One region of the Buttiauxella sp. BIGb0471 genome, then DNA from elsewhere that is predicted to be linked to it. Evidence: predicted binding sites of a transcription regulator. Region 1 holds the regulator's gene; the other holds the start of a gene.

Evidence for each region. Region 1 encodes PhoB, which activates phosphate uptake and scavenging genes when phosphate is short. Its sites were predicted from a motif close to CTGTCATAAAACTGNCNNAT; they were not measured.
Region 2: kdgR (DNA-binding transcriptional regulator KdgR) is a predicted target of PhoB. The motif match lies at 5,446-5,465, and genes of this name have one in related genera.

Annotation. Positions count from the first base shown of each region.
Region 1 covers NZ_JANUEU010000005.1:97,454-105,214, forward strand. The annotation lists gene sbcC (exonuclease subunit SbcC) at 1-1,510, opposite strand, end outside; gene sbcD (exonuclease subunit SbcD) at 1,507-2,724, opposite strand; gene phoB (phosphate response regulator transcription factor PhoB) at 2,914-3,603, shown strand; gene phoR (phosphate regulon sensor histidine kinase PhoR) at 3,626-4,918, shown strand; gene brnQ (branched-chain amino acid transporter carrier protein BrnQ) at 5,373-6,695, shown strand; gene proY (proline-specific permease ProY) at 6,767-7,761, shown strand, end outside.
Region 2 covers NZ_JANUEU010000001.1:796,072-803,832, forward strand. The annotation lists gene M2371_RS03740 (GAF domain-containing protein) at 1-29, shown strand, start outside; gene proQ (RNA chaperone ProQ) at 134-814, shown strand; gene prc (carboxy terminal-processing peptidase) at 835-2,883, shown strand; gene htpX (protease HtpX) at 3,076-3,957, shown strand; gene M2371_RS03760 (MFS transporter) at 4,004-5,380, opposite strand; gene kdgR (DNA-binding transcriptional regulator KdgR) at 5,558-6,349, shown strand; gene M2371_RS03770 (YobH family protein) at 6,397-6,639, opposite strand; gene mgrB (PhoP/PhoQ regulator MgrB) at 6,799-6,942, shown strand; gene M2371_RS03780 (YebO family protein) at 7,016-7,303, shown strand.

The DNA.
Region 1 (7,761 bases):
GATGAGGCTGTAAACGAGCGCGCTCGGCTTCAAGGCTGACAATACGCAGTTCAAGCTCACACACTTTCTCGAGGTCACTCTCATGCTGGCGGCGTTCTTTATATTGCTGGCGCTTTAAAACCAGCTCCACATCACCCTCGGCAATTTGTTTTTCGAGCGCGGTAATCTCTTGTTGTTGCTGCGATTTGCGTTTGAGAAGCGATGAAAATTGAGGCTGTAATGTGGCAAGCAGCTGGCGCTGCGGACGTGCAGCCATCGTTGCTTGTAAGTGGGTACTTACTTCATCAGCACTGATAGACATTTCAGCTACTGGCAGAAGTTCGAGTTTCTTCTGGCTTGAATCGATATTGCGCTGCAAATCTTGTAGTTTTTCAGCCTCACGCTGCTGCTGACCAAACCCCATGCGCCAGCCCGCCAGCTCAGTCCCCCATTGGCGGTATCGGTCGTGAGTTTTCAGCCACTCCTGGAGTTGCGTGCTTTCCTGCGTGAGTTTTGCAGCCATGCTTGCGGCAGCCTGCCGTGTCTGCTGGCGTCGTACTGTCGCCTGATGTAAGCGAGCATTCACTTCTTCACACTGAGCATGTGTGTTTTGCAAAGTTGCCTGCAATTCCTGCAAACGTTGCCAGTCAGGGCGCAGTTTTTCTGCCGGTTGTGCGCGAGTCAGTTTATCTAACTCTGGCGCGGCGGCTTCTATTGCGTTATTCGCCGCTTTTAAAGAGTGTTCTGCCTGCCCATGTTTTTGCGTGAGCTGCGCCAGTTGGCCTAACCATTGCTGATGCTGCTGGAGTTTCATTTGTTCTGCGAGCAGCGCTTTTTCTTCTACGCTCAGGGTCTGAAAACTCTCAGAAAGCTGCTGGTGCTGCTCTTCACTTAACAATGCTACGCCAGCGGCCTGCGCTTGTAGGTTTTCAAGCTGGCTGCGCACATTTTTATGATTCTCGAACACCGCCGCAGAAACGGTGCCATATATTTCAGTTCCGGTCAGCTCTTCGAGCAAAGAGGCGCGGTCATTGGCATTGGCATTTAAGAACGCAGCAAACTGGCCCTGGGATAACATCATTGAGCGGGTGAATCGGTCGTAATCCAGACCGGTGAGTTTGGACGTAACCTCAAGTTTGTCTTTGACTTTATCGGCAATAATCTTGCCACTTGCCACTTCTGCAAGCTCGATACGCGGGGCTTGTAGATTGCCGTTGGCCGCATTGCGCGCACGGTTCTGGCTCCAGAATGCACGATAGGCAACCCCTTTTACTTCAAATTCCACTTCCGCCAGGCATTCGGCGGTGTCGCGCGTCATGAGATCATTTTGCGATTGCGTGACGGTATTGAGGCGCGGTGTCTGGTGGTAAAGCGCGAGACAAATCGCATCGAGCAGCGTGGTTTTCCCGGCTCCTGTTGGCCCGGTTATGGCAAACAAACCGTTGCTGGCGAACGGTTCGCGGGTGAAATCGACTTTCCATTCCCCTTTCAGGGAATTGAGGTTTTTTAAGCGCAGGCTAAGGATTTTCATGCTTCTTCCTCCACGTCATGCAGGCTCGCCACCGTTTGGGCAAATAGCGTTCGCAAACGCTGTGCTCGTTCTTCGGAGGTGTCTTCCTGAACCAGGCGGCGCTCAAAAACCTCTTCAACCGTCAGCTCACTCAGCGTTTCTTTATGTTGCTGGGCGATAACGCGATCGCGCTGTTCACGGCTGCGACGCAGCAACACCACTTCGACGGGTAGCGTTTCGGTTAATTGTTGAATATGACGCTGCATATCATGCAGATATTCTTCGGTAGCGATTTCAATATCCAGCCAAACTTTGGGTTCTGCTGGTGCATCGCGCCACTGCGCGAGTTGCTGTTCGATTTCACTCAGAGAACCTTTGATGACTGCTAAAGGCTGGCTGACAGGCACCGTCAGCGGAGTCACTTCATGAAGCACGCCTTCGGCAAACTCAACCAGATAAACACTTTTGTTCTTGCCTGTTTCGTCAAAACTTAACGGGATGGGCGAGCCGCTATAGCGAATATGTTCAGTGCCACCAATGAGTTGGGCACGATGGATATGGCCGAGTGCGATGTAGTCGGCTGCGGGGAAATGCTGCGCCGGGAAAGCATCCAGTGTGCCGATGTAAATATCGCGCACCGCATCGCTTTTGGTTACGCCCACGGTGGTTAAATGGCCGGTCGCGATAATCGGCAGCTTCGCATCAGCGCGTAATTCGCAGGCGGTGGTGTAACACTGCTGGTAATGCTCGCTGATGGCTTCCATCAACGAACGCTGCTTTTCGTGGCCGGAAAGCCCCGCCTGGCTATTTTGAATATCCCGTGGGCGCAGGAATGGAATCGGACAGAGAATGGCACCCGGTTCACCCGATTTAGCGTTGAGCACGATAGCCTGCTGGCTGGCATCATGCCGCGCACTGGCAATGACATAAGTATTCAGGCATGCCATTAATTCACGAGATTCATTCAGCGTGGCTACGGAATCATGATTTCCCGCCAGCACCACGAGAGAACAGCCTGTTTGCTGAAGTTGCACCACAAAACGGTTATACAATTCGCGTGCGTAACTTGGCGGCGAGCCGGTATCAAAAATATCGCCTGCGACAATTATCGCATCCACATCATGCTCGACTGCGGCTTGAAGCAACCATTCAAGAAACGCCTGGTGCTCTGGCCCACGGCTTTTGGTATAAAAATTTTGACCAAGATGCCAGTCTGAAGTGTGAATAATGCGCATTGGTTGTCCCTTGGCATAAAAAAGCGTGGCGGGATTATAAAGCGGATGAGCAAGAACGACACAATTGAGTGTCATAATTCATTGTGATGAATCACCAGGCATTTATGTTTTTCATAAATCTGTCATAAATCTGACGCATAATGGCACCGCATTGAAACAACAATAATTATTCCTTGAGCAGGGCGAATCATGGCGAAGCGTATTTTAGTCGTAGAAGATGAAGCTCCAATCCGTGAAATGGTGAGCTTTGTGCTTGAGCAAAACGGTTTTCATCCTGTAGAAGCGGAAGATTATGACAGTGCAGTGAATCTGCTTATCGAACCCTTTCCGGATTTAATTTTACTCGACTGGATGCTGCCGGGTGGTTCGGGTATTCAATTCATCAAGCATTTGAAACGCGAAGCATTAACTCGTGAAATCCCGGTGATGATGCTGACGGCGCGTGGTGAAGAAGAAGACCGCGTGCGAGGGCTTGAAGTCGGAGCCGATGACTATATTACCAAACCGTTTTCCCCGAAGGAGCTTGTGGCACGCATTAAAGCGGTGATGCGCCGCATCTCTCCGATGGCGGTGGAAGAGGTGATTGAGATGCACGGGCTGAGCCTTGATCCGTCATCGCACCGCGTCATGACCGGTGAGAACCCATTGGATATGGGGCCAACAGAATTTAAATTATTACACTTCTTTATGACGCACCCGGAACGGGTGTATAGCCGTGAGCAACTGCTTAATCATGTATGGGGTACCAATGTTTATGTCGAAGACCGAACGGTGGACGTACATATTCGGCGGTTACGCAAAGCGCTTGAACATAGTGGACATGACAGAATGGTACAAACAGTACGCGGTACGGGTTATCGGTTCTCAACCCGCTTTTAATTCCTTGTCAGGAGAATGACGCGTGCTGGAAAGGTTGTCATGGAAAAGGCTGGTGATGGAGCTGGTGCTCTGTTGCATACCCGCCGCCATCTTAGGTCTTATTTTCGGCCATTTACCGTGGTTTTTATTACTGGCAGTCACCGGACTGCTGGCTTGGCATTTCTGGAATTTACTGCGTTTATCGTGGTGGCTGTGGGTGGATCGCAGTATGACGCCGCCGCCAGGCCGCGGGAGTTGGGATCCCCTGTTGTACGGTCTTCATCAGATGCAGCTGCGCAACAAAAAGCGCCGCAAAGAGTTAGGCAATCTGATTAAGCGTTTTCGTAGCGGAGCCGAATCGCTGCCCGATGCGGTGGTTTTGACCACGGAAGAAGGGACGATTTTTTGGTGCAACGGTCTGGCGCAACAATTGCTGGGGTTACGCTGGCCGGACGATAACGGGCAGAACATCCTTAACTTGCTGCGCTACCCTGAATTTACTCGCTATTTGTCGCAAAAAGAGTTTTCGCGTCCGTTAACTTTGGTACTCAATACGGGCCGCCATCTGGAGTTCCGTGTGATGCCCTACAGCGATGAGCAGTGGCTGCTGGTGGCACGCGATGTGACTCAGATGCACCAGCTCGAAGGGGCGCGACGTAATTTCTTTGCTAACGTCAGTCACGAACTGCGAACGCCGCTCACGGTGCTGCAAGGTTATCTGGAGATGATGCAGGACCAGACGCTTGAAGGGCCGCTGCGTGAGAAAGCATTAGGCACAATGCGCGAGCAAACTTCGCGCATGGAAGGGTTGGTTAAGCAGCTTCTGACGCTTTCAAAAATAGAAGCCGCTCCGGCCATGGTGCTCAATGAAAAGATTGATGTGCCGCTGATGCTGCGTGTTGTAGAACGTGAGGCGCAAACTCTCAGCCATGAACGGCAGACGATACAATTTGATATCGATCCCACGCTGAAAGTCTTTGGCAATGACGAGCAACTGAGGAGTGCGATTTCTAACCTCGTTTATAACGCAGTCAACCATACGCCAGAAGGCACGCATATTACGGTGAGCTGGAAACGTGTGGCGGGTGGGGCAAGTTTTAGCGTGACTGATAATGGTCCGGGGATTTCAGCAGAACACCTTCCGCGCCTGACTGAGCGTTTTTACCGCGTCGACAAAGCGCGTTCGCGTCAGACGGGCGGCAGCGGGCTTGGGCTGGCGATAGTCAAACATGCTTTAAGCCACCATGACGCACGCCTGAATATTGAAAGCCAGCCGGGCAAAGGTTCAACGTTTTCCTTTGTTTTGCCCGAGCGGTTAATCGTTAGCGAGAAATAGACTGATAATCAGTTTTCGTCGGTCGTACAGATGCGTCATCCGACACTGGCGCAATAAGTGTCAAAATAACTTTCCACAGGCCGCTTTTCTGGCCTGTGTTTTTTTTGCCCACATGTAAATCAAAAACACTCAATCGGTTATAATTTAACCACACAAAAGACCATGATCTTTTCCTCTGATTAATCGAATCCACTAGTGATGCTGTTAATTTAAGGATATCAATCTGGTTTTTAGATCCGTTCTTGCCTTCAAACGCTATAAGCGTTTTAATTGCGGCCCTGTGATTGGTAGACCGACTGGATATGAGTGGTAATTCAAACAACTATTCTTCTCCACCGATCCCGGAAAGGATTTTCCGCTGTCGAGTCTACTGATTGCCGCTTTTATGCCGAGTTAACAGGTATAAAAATTTGAATACTTTCAACACCACACATCCACAGGCTGCAAATATTTTATGACCCATCATTTGAAATCTCGAGACATCCTCGCACTGGGCTTTATGACCTTTGCGCTGTTTGTCGGCGCAGGCAATATCATTTTCCCTCCAATGGTGGGGCTACAAGCGGGTGAACACGTTTGGATTGCATCATTAGGCTTCCTGGTAACGGCTGTAGGCCTGCCGGTGCTGACTATTGTCGCCATCGCTCGTGTCGGCGGGGGCATTGATAGCCTCAGTTCGCCAATTGGCCGCCGTGCCGGTGTGTTGTTAGCCACCATTTGTTATCTGGCTGTTGGGCCGCTGTTCGCCACACCGCGTACTGCTACCGTTTCTTTTGAAGTGGGAATAGCGCCGCTGGTCGGCACCGGTGAGTTACCGCTGTTTATCTACAGCCTGGTTTACTTTGCGATTGTGATTGGCGTTTCGCTGTATCCGGGCAAACTTTTAGACACCGTTGGCCATGTGCTCGCCCCGGTAAAAATTGTCGCGCTGCTGGCGCTGGCTGCGGGCGCAATGTTGTGGCCTGCGGGTGGTATCAGCACGGCGACTGAAGCGTATCAGAATGCTGCGTTCTCAAACGGCTTCGTGAATGGTTATCTCACCATGGATACCCTGGCATCGTTAGTGTTCGGCATAGTGATTGTCAACGCCGCGCGTTCGCGTGGGGTGACTGAATCCCGTCTGCTGACGCGCTATACCATTTGGGCTGGCTTGATTGCCGGTGTTGGCTTAACGCTGATTTATCTGGCTCTGTTCCGCCTGGGTTCTGACAGCGCAACGTTAGTTGCCGATCAAAACGCGAACGGTGCCGCAATTCTGCATGCGTATGTGGCTCATACTTTCGGTGGTGCGGGTAGCTTCTTCCTGGCAGCCTTGATTTTCCTGGCTTGTATGGTCACGGCAATTGGCCTGACTTGTGCGTGTGCTGAATTCTTCAGCCAGTATTTGCCACTGTCTTATCGTTCGCTGGTGTTTATCCTGGGCCTGTTCTCAATGGTGGTTTCCAACCTGGGTTTAAGCCATCTGATTCAGGTTTCAATTCCAGTGCTGACGGCAATTTACCCGCCGTGTATCGCGTTGGTGGTGTTGAGCTTTACCCGTCCGTGGTGGCATAACTCAACCCGCGTGATTGCTCCAGCGATGCTCATCAGCACCTTGTTTGGTATTCTCGATGGGATTAAATCATCGGCAATCAGTGATATTTTACCCGCGTGGGCCGCGCGTTTGCCGCTGGCCGATCAGGGGCTGGCATGGTTAGCGCCAACGGTGATTATGGTGGTTCTCGCCATCATTTGGGACCGCGCCGCAGGGCGACAGGTGGCTTCAACCGCCCACTAAAATTTTTGATTTTCTTTAACCACGGGGCTTTGCTCCGTGGTTTTTTTATTGTTAAGCAGGGTGTGGAATCAATGGAAAACGCTAATAAGCTCAAGCGCGGCTTGAGTACCCGGCACATACGCTTTATGGCGTTGGGTTCGGCAATTGGCACCGGGCTGTTTTATGGCTCGGCGGACGCTATCAAAATGGCTGGTCCAAGTGTGTTGCTGGCTTATATCATCGGTGGTGTGGCGGCATATATTATTATGCGCGCGCTGGGTGAGATGTCGGTTCATAACCCTTCAGCCAGTTCTTTCTCACGCTACGCGCAAGATAACCTCGGCCCGCTGGCAGGCTATATCACCGGCTGGACCTACTGTTTCGAAATCCTGATTGTGGCAATTGCGGATGTCACCGCGTTTGGCATCTACATGGGGCTGTGGTTCCCGGCGGTGCCGCATTGGGTCTGGGTGTTGAGCGTGGTGTTAATCATTTGCGCCATCAACCTGATGAGCGTGAAGGTGTTCGGCGAACTTGAATTCTGGTTCTCGTTCTTCAAAGTTGCCACCATCATCATCATGATTGCTGCTGGTATTGGCATCATCGTGTGGGGGATTGGCAACGGCGGCCAGGCAACGGGGATCCACAATCTGTGGACCAACGGCGGCTTCTTCAGCAATGGCTGGATAGGCATGATTATGTCGTTGCAGATGGTGATGTTTGCCTATGGCGGCATTGAAATCATCGGTATTACGGCTGGCGAAGCGAAAGATCCGCAAAAATCTATCCCGCGCGCTATCAACTCCGTACCACTGCGTATCCTGGTGTTCTACGTGGGTACGCTGTTTGTCATCATGTCCATTTACCCGTGGAACCTGGTGGGAACAGAAGGTAGCCCGTTTGTGCTGACTTTCCAGCATATGGGGATTAACGCTGCGGCAGGCATTCTGAACTTCGTGGTGATTACCGCGTCCCTTTCAGCGATTAACAGCGACGTGTTTGGTGTGGGGCGTATGTTGCACGGCATGGCGGAGCAGGGCAGCGCACCGAAAGTGTTCGCTAAAACTTCACGTCATGGCATCCCTTG
Region 2 (7,761 bases), on a different contig from region 1:
CGGATTTTAAAAAATTCTTCACTCGATAGCATGATAAACAACGGATAACGTGGCATTTGCTGATAGCGTCATTATAATGTCGCCTGTTCATGCCTGCGGATTGTTGGCAACTCCGTTGTAATCAGGAAATTTCATGGAAAATCAACCCAAGTTGAATAGTAGCAAAGAAGTCATCGCCTTTTTGGCAGAGCGTTTCCCACAGTGCTTTAGTGCTGAAGGTGAAGCCCGCCCCCTGAAGATTGGTATCTTCCAGGATTTAGTCGCGCGCGTTGAAGGGGAGATGAGCCTCAGTAAAACTCAACTTCGTTCCGCGTTACGTCTTTACACTTCAAGCTGGCGTTACCTGTACGGTATCAAAGTCGGCGCAACCCGTGTGGATCTCGACGGCAACCCTTGCGGTGAACTCGATGAGCAACATGTTGAGCATGCTCGCAAGCAGCTTGAAGAAGCAAAAGCTCGTGTTCAAGCACAGCGCGCAGAACAGGCAGCGAAAAAACGCGAAGCGGCTATTGCTAACGGTGAAACCGTTGCTGATAAGCCTCGCCGTGAGCGCAAACCTCGTCCTGCACCGCGTCGCCCTGAAGCTGCAGAACGTAAACCACGTGCAGAAAAACCGGCTCCTCAGGCTCCGGTCGAAGAAAAACGCACTCCGGTTACGGACATTTCTGCTTTGCAGGTGGGTCAGGCAATCAAAGTCAAAGCGGGTAATAACGCGATGGATGCCACCGTACTGGAAATTACCAAAGATGGCGTCCGTGTACAGCTGACTTCTGGTATGGCAATGATCGTACGCGCAGAACACTTGCAGTTCTGAAACGGAGGCCAGACCCTGGCATGAACAAACTCTTTAAGCGTACGGCGGTCGCTAGTCTGTTGTTTCTTGCAGGTAGCGCACTGGCCGTCGAAAATATCACGCGTGCCGATCAAATCCCGCAGTTAAAGGAAGAGACTCAGCACGCTACAGTGAGTGAGCGTGTCACATCACGCTTTACTCGCTCGCATTACCGTCAGTTTGATCTGGATGAAAATTTTTCCGCAAAAATTTTCGATCGCTATCTAAACCTTCTCGACTATAGCCACAACGTACTGCTCGCCAGCGACGTTGAGCAGTTTGTGTCGCGCAAGAAACTGATAGGCGATGAATTGCGCACCGGCAAACTGGACGTCTTTTACGATCTCTACAATCTGGCCCAAAAACGTCGTTTTGAACGTTATCAATACGCGTTGAAGGTGCTGGAAAAGCCGATGGATTTCACAGGAAATGACACCTTCAACGTTGATCGCAGCAAATCGCCGTGGCCGACCAGCGTTGCAGAGTTAAACACCCTGTGGGATAGCAAAGTTAAGTTTGATGAACTGAGCCTGAAGCTGACCGGTAAAACCGATCAGGAAATTCGTGAAACGCTGACCAAGCGTTATCAGTTCGCGATTCGCCGTTTGGCTCAATCCAATAGCGAAGATGTTTTCTCGCTGGCGATGACCGCCTTTGCCCACGAAATCGACCCTCACACCAACTATTTGTCGCCGCGTAATACGGAACAATTCAATACCGAAATGAGTTTATCTCTGGAAGGTATTGGTGCCGTGTTGCAGATGGACGATGACTATACGGTAATTAACTCGATGGTTGCGGGTGGCCCGGCTGCGAAAAGCAAAGCGATTACCGTCGGTGATCGCATTGTCGGCGTAGGCCAAACCGGTAAAGCGATGATCGATGTCATTGGCTGGCGTCTTGATGACGTTGTTGCGTTGATCAAAGGGCCGAAAGGCAGCAAAGTTCGCCTGGAAATCTTGCCTGCTGGCAAGGGCACCAAAACGCGCATCGTAACATTAACGCGTGAACGTATCCGTCTTGAAGACCGCGCAGTTAAACTGACAATTAAAACGGTCGGCAAAGACAAAGTGGGCGTGCTGGATATTCCTGGTTTCTACGTTGGCCTGACGGATGACGTCAAAGTCCAGCTGCAGAAAATGGAAAAACAGAACGTTAAGAGTGTGATTATTGATTTACGCTCTAACGGCGGCGGGGCATTAACCGAAGCTGTTTCACTTTCTGGTTTGTTCATTCCAGGTGGCCCTGTTGTTCAGGTTCGTGATAACAACGGCAAAGTGCGCGAAGACAGCGATACTGACGGCGTGGTGTATTACAAAGGCCCACTGGTGGTGATGGTTGACCGTTTCAGTGCTTCTGCCTCTGAGATCTTCGCGGCAGCAATGCAGGATTATGGCCGCGCGCTGATTGTCGGCGAACCTACCTTTGGTAAAGGTACTGTTCAGCAATACCGTTCATTGAACCGTATCTACGATCAGATGTTGCGCCCGGAATGGCCAGCATTAGGCTCTGTGCAGTACACCATCCAGAAGTTTTACCGCATTAATGGCGGCAGTACTCAGCGTAAAGGTGTGACGCCAGACGTCATGATGCCAACAGGTACTGAAGAGACAGAAACCGGCGAGAAATTTGAAGACAATGCCCTCCCATGGGATAGCATTAACGCAGCGACTTACGTTAAGTCCGGCGACCTGTCTTCGTTTGAGCCGCAGTTGCTGAAACTCCATCAGGACAGAATTGCAGCCGATCCAGAGTTCCAGTACATCATGAAGGACATTGCTCGCTTCAATGCCCTGAAAGAGAAGCGCAATATTGTCTCTCTGAATCTTGCTCAACGAGAGAAAGAAAACCAGGAAGATGATGCCACGCGACTGGCACGTATTAACGATCGCTACAAGCGAGAAGGCAAAGCGCCGTTGAAGAAACTGGACGATTTGCCGAAGGATTATCAAGAACCCGATCCGTATCTTGATGAAACGGTACACATTGCGCTGGACCTTGCGAAAATGCAGCAAGATAAACCAGCCGAGCAACCGACTCCTGCTAAGTAACCCCTAACGGGCACAAAATTTTGTGCCCGTTTTTTTTACCTCTATCAAGCCGCGTAAACCTACCTCTTCTTAAATGTAAAGTTATGTATTATTAACCACTTGGACACGATGAATGCTTGAAAATGGCAGGCTTGCCCCTACGATGTGGGGTAACGCAGAATGCGTATTTTTAACCGAGGTAAAAAGAAAATTATGATGCGTATCGGGCTTTTCCTGTTGACCAACCTTGCGGTCATGGTCGTTTTCGGGCTAGTGCTAAGCCTGACGGGGATCCAGTCGAGCAGCGTACAGGGTCTGATGATCATGGCGGTGTTGTTTGGCTTTGGCGGTTCAATCATCTCATTGCTGATGTCCAAATGGATGGCGCTTCGTTCAGTCGGTGGGGAAGTGATTGAGCAACCACGTAACGAAACTGAGCGCTGGCTGATGGAAACGGTTCGCCAGCAGTCACAGCTGGCGGGTATCGCCATGCCACAGGTGGCTGTTTACCATGCGCCAGACATCAACGCGTTCGCAACCGGCGCACGTCGTAATGCATCACTGGTTGCGGTAAGTACGGGCCTGTTGCAGAACATGAGCCGTGATGAAGCGGAAGCGGTTATCGCTCACGAAATTAGCCATATCGCGAACGGTGACATGGTCACGATGACCCTGATTCAGGGCGTGGTGAACACCTTCGTCATCTTCATTTCTCGTATCATCGCGCAGGTCGCCTCTGGCTTCTTGTCCGGAAACAGGGATGAAGGTGAAAGCAACAATGGCAACCCGTTCGTTTATTTTGCGATTGCGACAGTACTGGAGCTGGTATTCGGTATCCTGGCGAGCATTATCACGATGTGGTTCTCGCGCCACCGTGAATTCCATGCTGATGCCGGTTCTGCAAAATTGGTTGGTCGTGAAAAAATGATTGCCGCTTTGCAGCGCCTGAAAACCAGCTATGAACCGCAAGAAGCCAGCAGCATGATGGCGTTTTGCATCAATGGTAAGGCTAAGTCAATGAGCGAATTGTTCATGACCCACCCGCCGTTGGATAAGCGTATTGAAGCGCTGCGTAATGGTGAATACCTGAAGTAGGAATAAATTGAGTTAAAAAGGCGTGCCATCGCTGGCACGCCTTTTTTTATGCCTGTGGGAGTCGAGACTGAGACATCCGTAAGCTACTGACAATGGCGGCGACAGTGGCAAAACTGCCAGCCAGCAATAACGAGGCGTGCGTTCCGTGAGTGGTGAACAGGTTGAACATCAGAGCTACCAAGGCCGCGCCACAACTTTGACCGAGTAACCGAGCGGTGCCTAACATGCCGCTGGCACCACCGCTGCGGTGACGCGGAGCGGAAGAGATAATGGTGTGATTGTTTGGTGACTGGAACAAACCAAAACCGGCACCACACAAAACCATGCGCCAGATGATATCAATATCGGACGGGTTATGAGGCAACATTGCCAGCGCAAACAAACCGCAGGCCATCACGGCTAAACCAATCCCACCAAGCAGCCCCGCATGCACTCGTTCAATTAAATGTCCCGCAATGGGAGCCATGATCATCGTCGCAATCGGCCAGGGAGTGAGTAGCAGGCCGGTTTCCACTTCACTGCGTCCTAGCGTCGATTGCAGGAAGAAAGGCAGTGAAACCATGGCGAGCATCTGCGCCGCAAAGGAACAGACTGACGTCCCAATAGATAGCGAAAATATCGGAACACGCAGTAAATCGACGGGCAATAAAGGGAAGGGAAGAGTCAGTTGTCGGCGGACAAAGAAGAACCCGATCACGGCTAGCGCAGCCAGCTCTCCGATAATCAGCCAACCAGATTGTCCCTGGGCAAAACCGCTTATCGCGGAGATGAGCAAACCAAACGTTAGAGCATTCATAATGGCGCTGGGTATGTCAAAGCGCTGGCCCTGTGATTTTTGTTGGTTTGGTGGCAGAAAACGCAAAGCCAGGATGAGAGCAACGATGCCGATCGGAACGTTAATCAAAAACAACCATTTCCATGATGCAACCGACAAAATAGCGGCGGCAATGGTTGGTCCGGCAGCAGATGAAACGGCAACAATAAACGAGTTAATTCCCATACCGCGGCCAAGGTACTTTTGCGGATAAATAAGCCGAATGAGTGCGGTATTAACGCTCATTAATGCCGCACCGCCAAATCCCTGGAGTACGCGAGCAAATGTCAGCATGGGTAATGAATTTGATAACGCACAAAAAAGGGAAGTCATGCAGAACAGAATTAATCCGCACTGATATACCCGGCGATAACCAAATATATCCCCCAGGAACGACATAGAAAGTAACGAAACAATTATCGCAATTTGGTAACTGTTCACAATCCAGATGGATTCAGCCGGGCTGGCATTAAGTTCTCGGGCAATGGTGGGAAGGGCGACGTTTGCGATTACGCCATCAAGTACGGCCATGGTTATACCTAACGCAATGGCTAAAATAGCACCATAGCGCTGCGGCAATGGCAGCCCATCAGCAAGGGTTTTATCCATAGGAATGTTTGACTTCACGAGGCGATATTCGAAGAGAAATAATAATAGCACTAAATTTACGGGATATGTCGCAGATTTGTAACGAAATAGAATAGATTCATTGCGATGACATGGTAGTCAACTTATACTAAAAACCGGTTCTGATTTTTATAAAACAAATGCGATCGAGGTGATTTAATGGCAATCGCAGATCTGGATAAACAACCTGATTCTGTCTCTTCTGTCCTGAAAGTTTTTGGCATCTTACAGGCTCTTGGCGAAGAACGCGAAATTGGTATCACTGAATTATCGCAACGCGTAATGATGTCAAAAAGCACCGTCTATCGCTTTTTGCAGACAATGAAATCCCTGGGTTATGTGGCACAGGAAGGCGAATCCGAAAAGTACTCGCTGACGCTGAAGCTATTTGAGTTGGGCGCACGTGCGTTGCAAAACGTTGATTTGATTCGCAGTGCGGACATTCAGATGCGCGAACTGTCGCGTCTGACAAAAGAAACCATCCACCTGGGTGCGTTGGATGAAGACAGTATTGTCTATATCCACAAAATTGATTCCATGTACAACCTGCGCATGTATTCGCGCATTGGTCGTCGTAATCCGCTCTACAGTACTGCGATTGGTAAAGTTCTGCTGGCCTGGCGTGACCGCGAAGAAGTGCGTGAAATTCTTGCTGATGTGGAATACACACGTAGCACTGAACGCACAATTACCAGCACTGATGAATTGCTGAAAGTGCTGGATACCGTTCGCGAGCAGGGCTATGGCGAAGATAATCAGGAACAAGAAGAAGGTCTGCGCTGTATCGGCGTACCGGTATTCGACCGTTTCGGTGTTGTCATTGCAGGGTTGAGTATTTCATTCCCGACGTTACGTTTCTCTGAAGACAGACTTCATGAATATGTGGCGATGCTTCATGACGCCGCTCGTACTATTTCTGAGCAAATGGGTTATCACGAATATCCATTCTGATGAAATAATCAACGCCGCGTAATAGCGGCGTTTTTCATTCAGCCTCTTTACTGACCATTGTCGATAACTTCGGCACTTTTGCGCAATATCGGGCAATCAGTAAGCCCTATAATCCCGCTATTGCTATGTATAAACTGGGCTGTGGTTATATTTCGCGCAGTAAGATATTTGCACTGCAACCCCAGACCCGCAACATTTTCCTGGCTTCCAATCAGAACGCCGTATCCTGAGAGCAGCAAGCCTATCCACAGAAGCGCTATTATGATTATCGCGCGAATCACCCTACGCATATATGCCTCTTATTAATAGGTTAATAGACTACTAAGCGTAACGGATGAGGTTGCTGTAGCAATATGATGATTCTTAAATAATATATGCGCTGATGTTACGCAATGTTTAAGATGCCTATGCCAAACTTATCTTTAAATTGTTACGAGGTGGAGAGAGTAGTGAGAAAGTACAGATGGTTCATTTTGGCTGCGGTTTTGTTCATCTGCCTGCTGCTATGGACTCAAATGGTCAATGTGATGTGCGATCAAGATGTACAATTCTTCAGCGGCATTTGCACGATTAATAAATTTATCCCCTGGTAGTGTCTTTTTATCAGCAGGAGGCTTACCTTGTGCCGTGGCAAGTGTAGAATACGGGTTTTGCTGAGGTGGTAAGATGAACGAATTAAGTGTTGGCGCGTTAAATATCGCGTCTTTGACAGTGTCTCTGGTTGTTCTGATCATCGGTCTCGTGATTTGGTTTTTTGTTAACCGAGCGAGCAGCCGTACTAATGAGCAGATTGAGCTGCTGGAAGAGCTGTTGGATCAACAAAAGCGCCAGAATGCGCTGTTACGCCGTTTGTGCGAAGCGAACGAGCCGGAAGTTGTGAAGGAAGAAGTTGAAGTTGTTAAGAAAGAAGACGACGAAGAAGATGATTTTATTCGTCTGGTCGCTGAGCGCTAATCCTGGTACTCGCACCCCTGCGCTGATCCCTTAAAATCTCATCACCAATTCGACGGTTTTCGACATCTGGAACCCCATTTCGCGAAAACCGGGTGATGTGAGCTTGGGCTAAAAGAACGCGAAGATTCCCCCGATACAATTCATGAAGCTAACGCTGTAGGATGTTGTTCAATTTCTAGACTTATCGGAATCAATGTTTAAAACAGCCTAAAAATCCTAAAGCGATATTTAGCACAACGCTAAGACGTTTATATTAGTTGATGAATATAGCGAAACGTTTTTATTGCTTCATTGTGAAGCAGCGTGTCATTAAACTTTCATTATTTTGGTGCAATATAAACAATTAATCGCTCAAGCTTTATTCACCCAGTCATTTCTCCTATTTAACTATCCAGACTTGTTCATTTTTTGGTACGACAACATTGTTCATTTTTTGAATAGCTATGCTAAAAAAATCA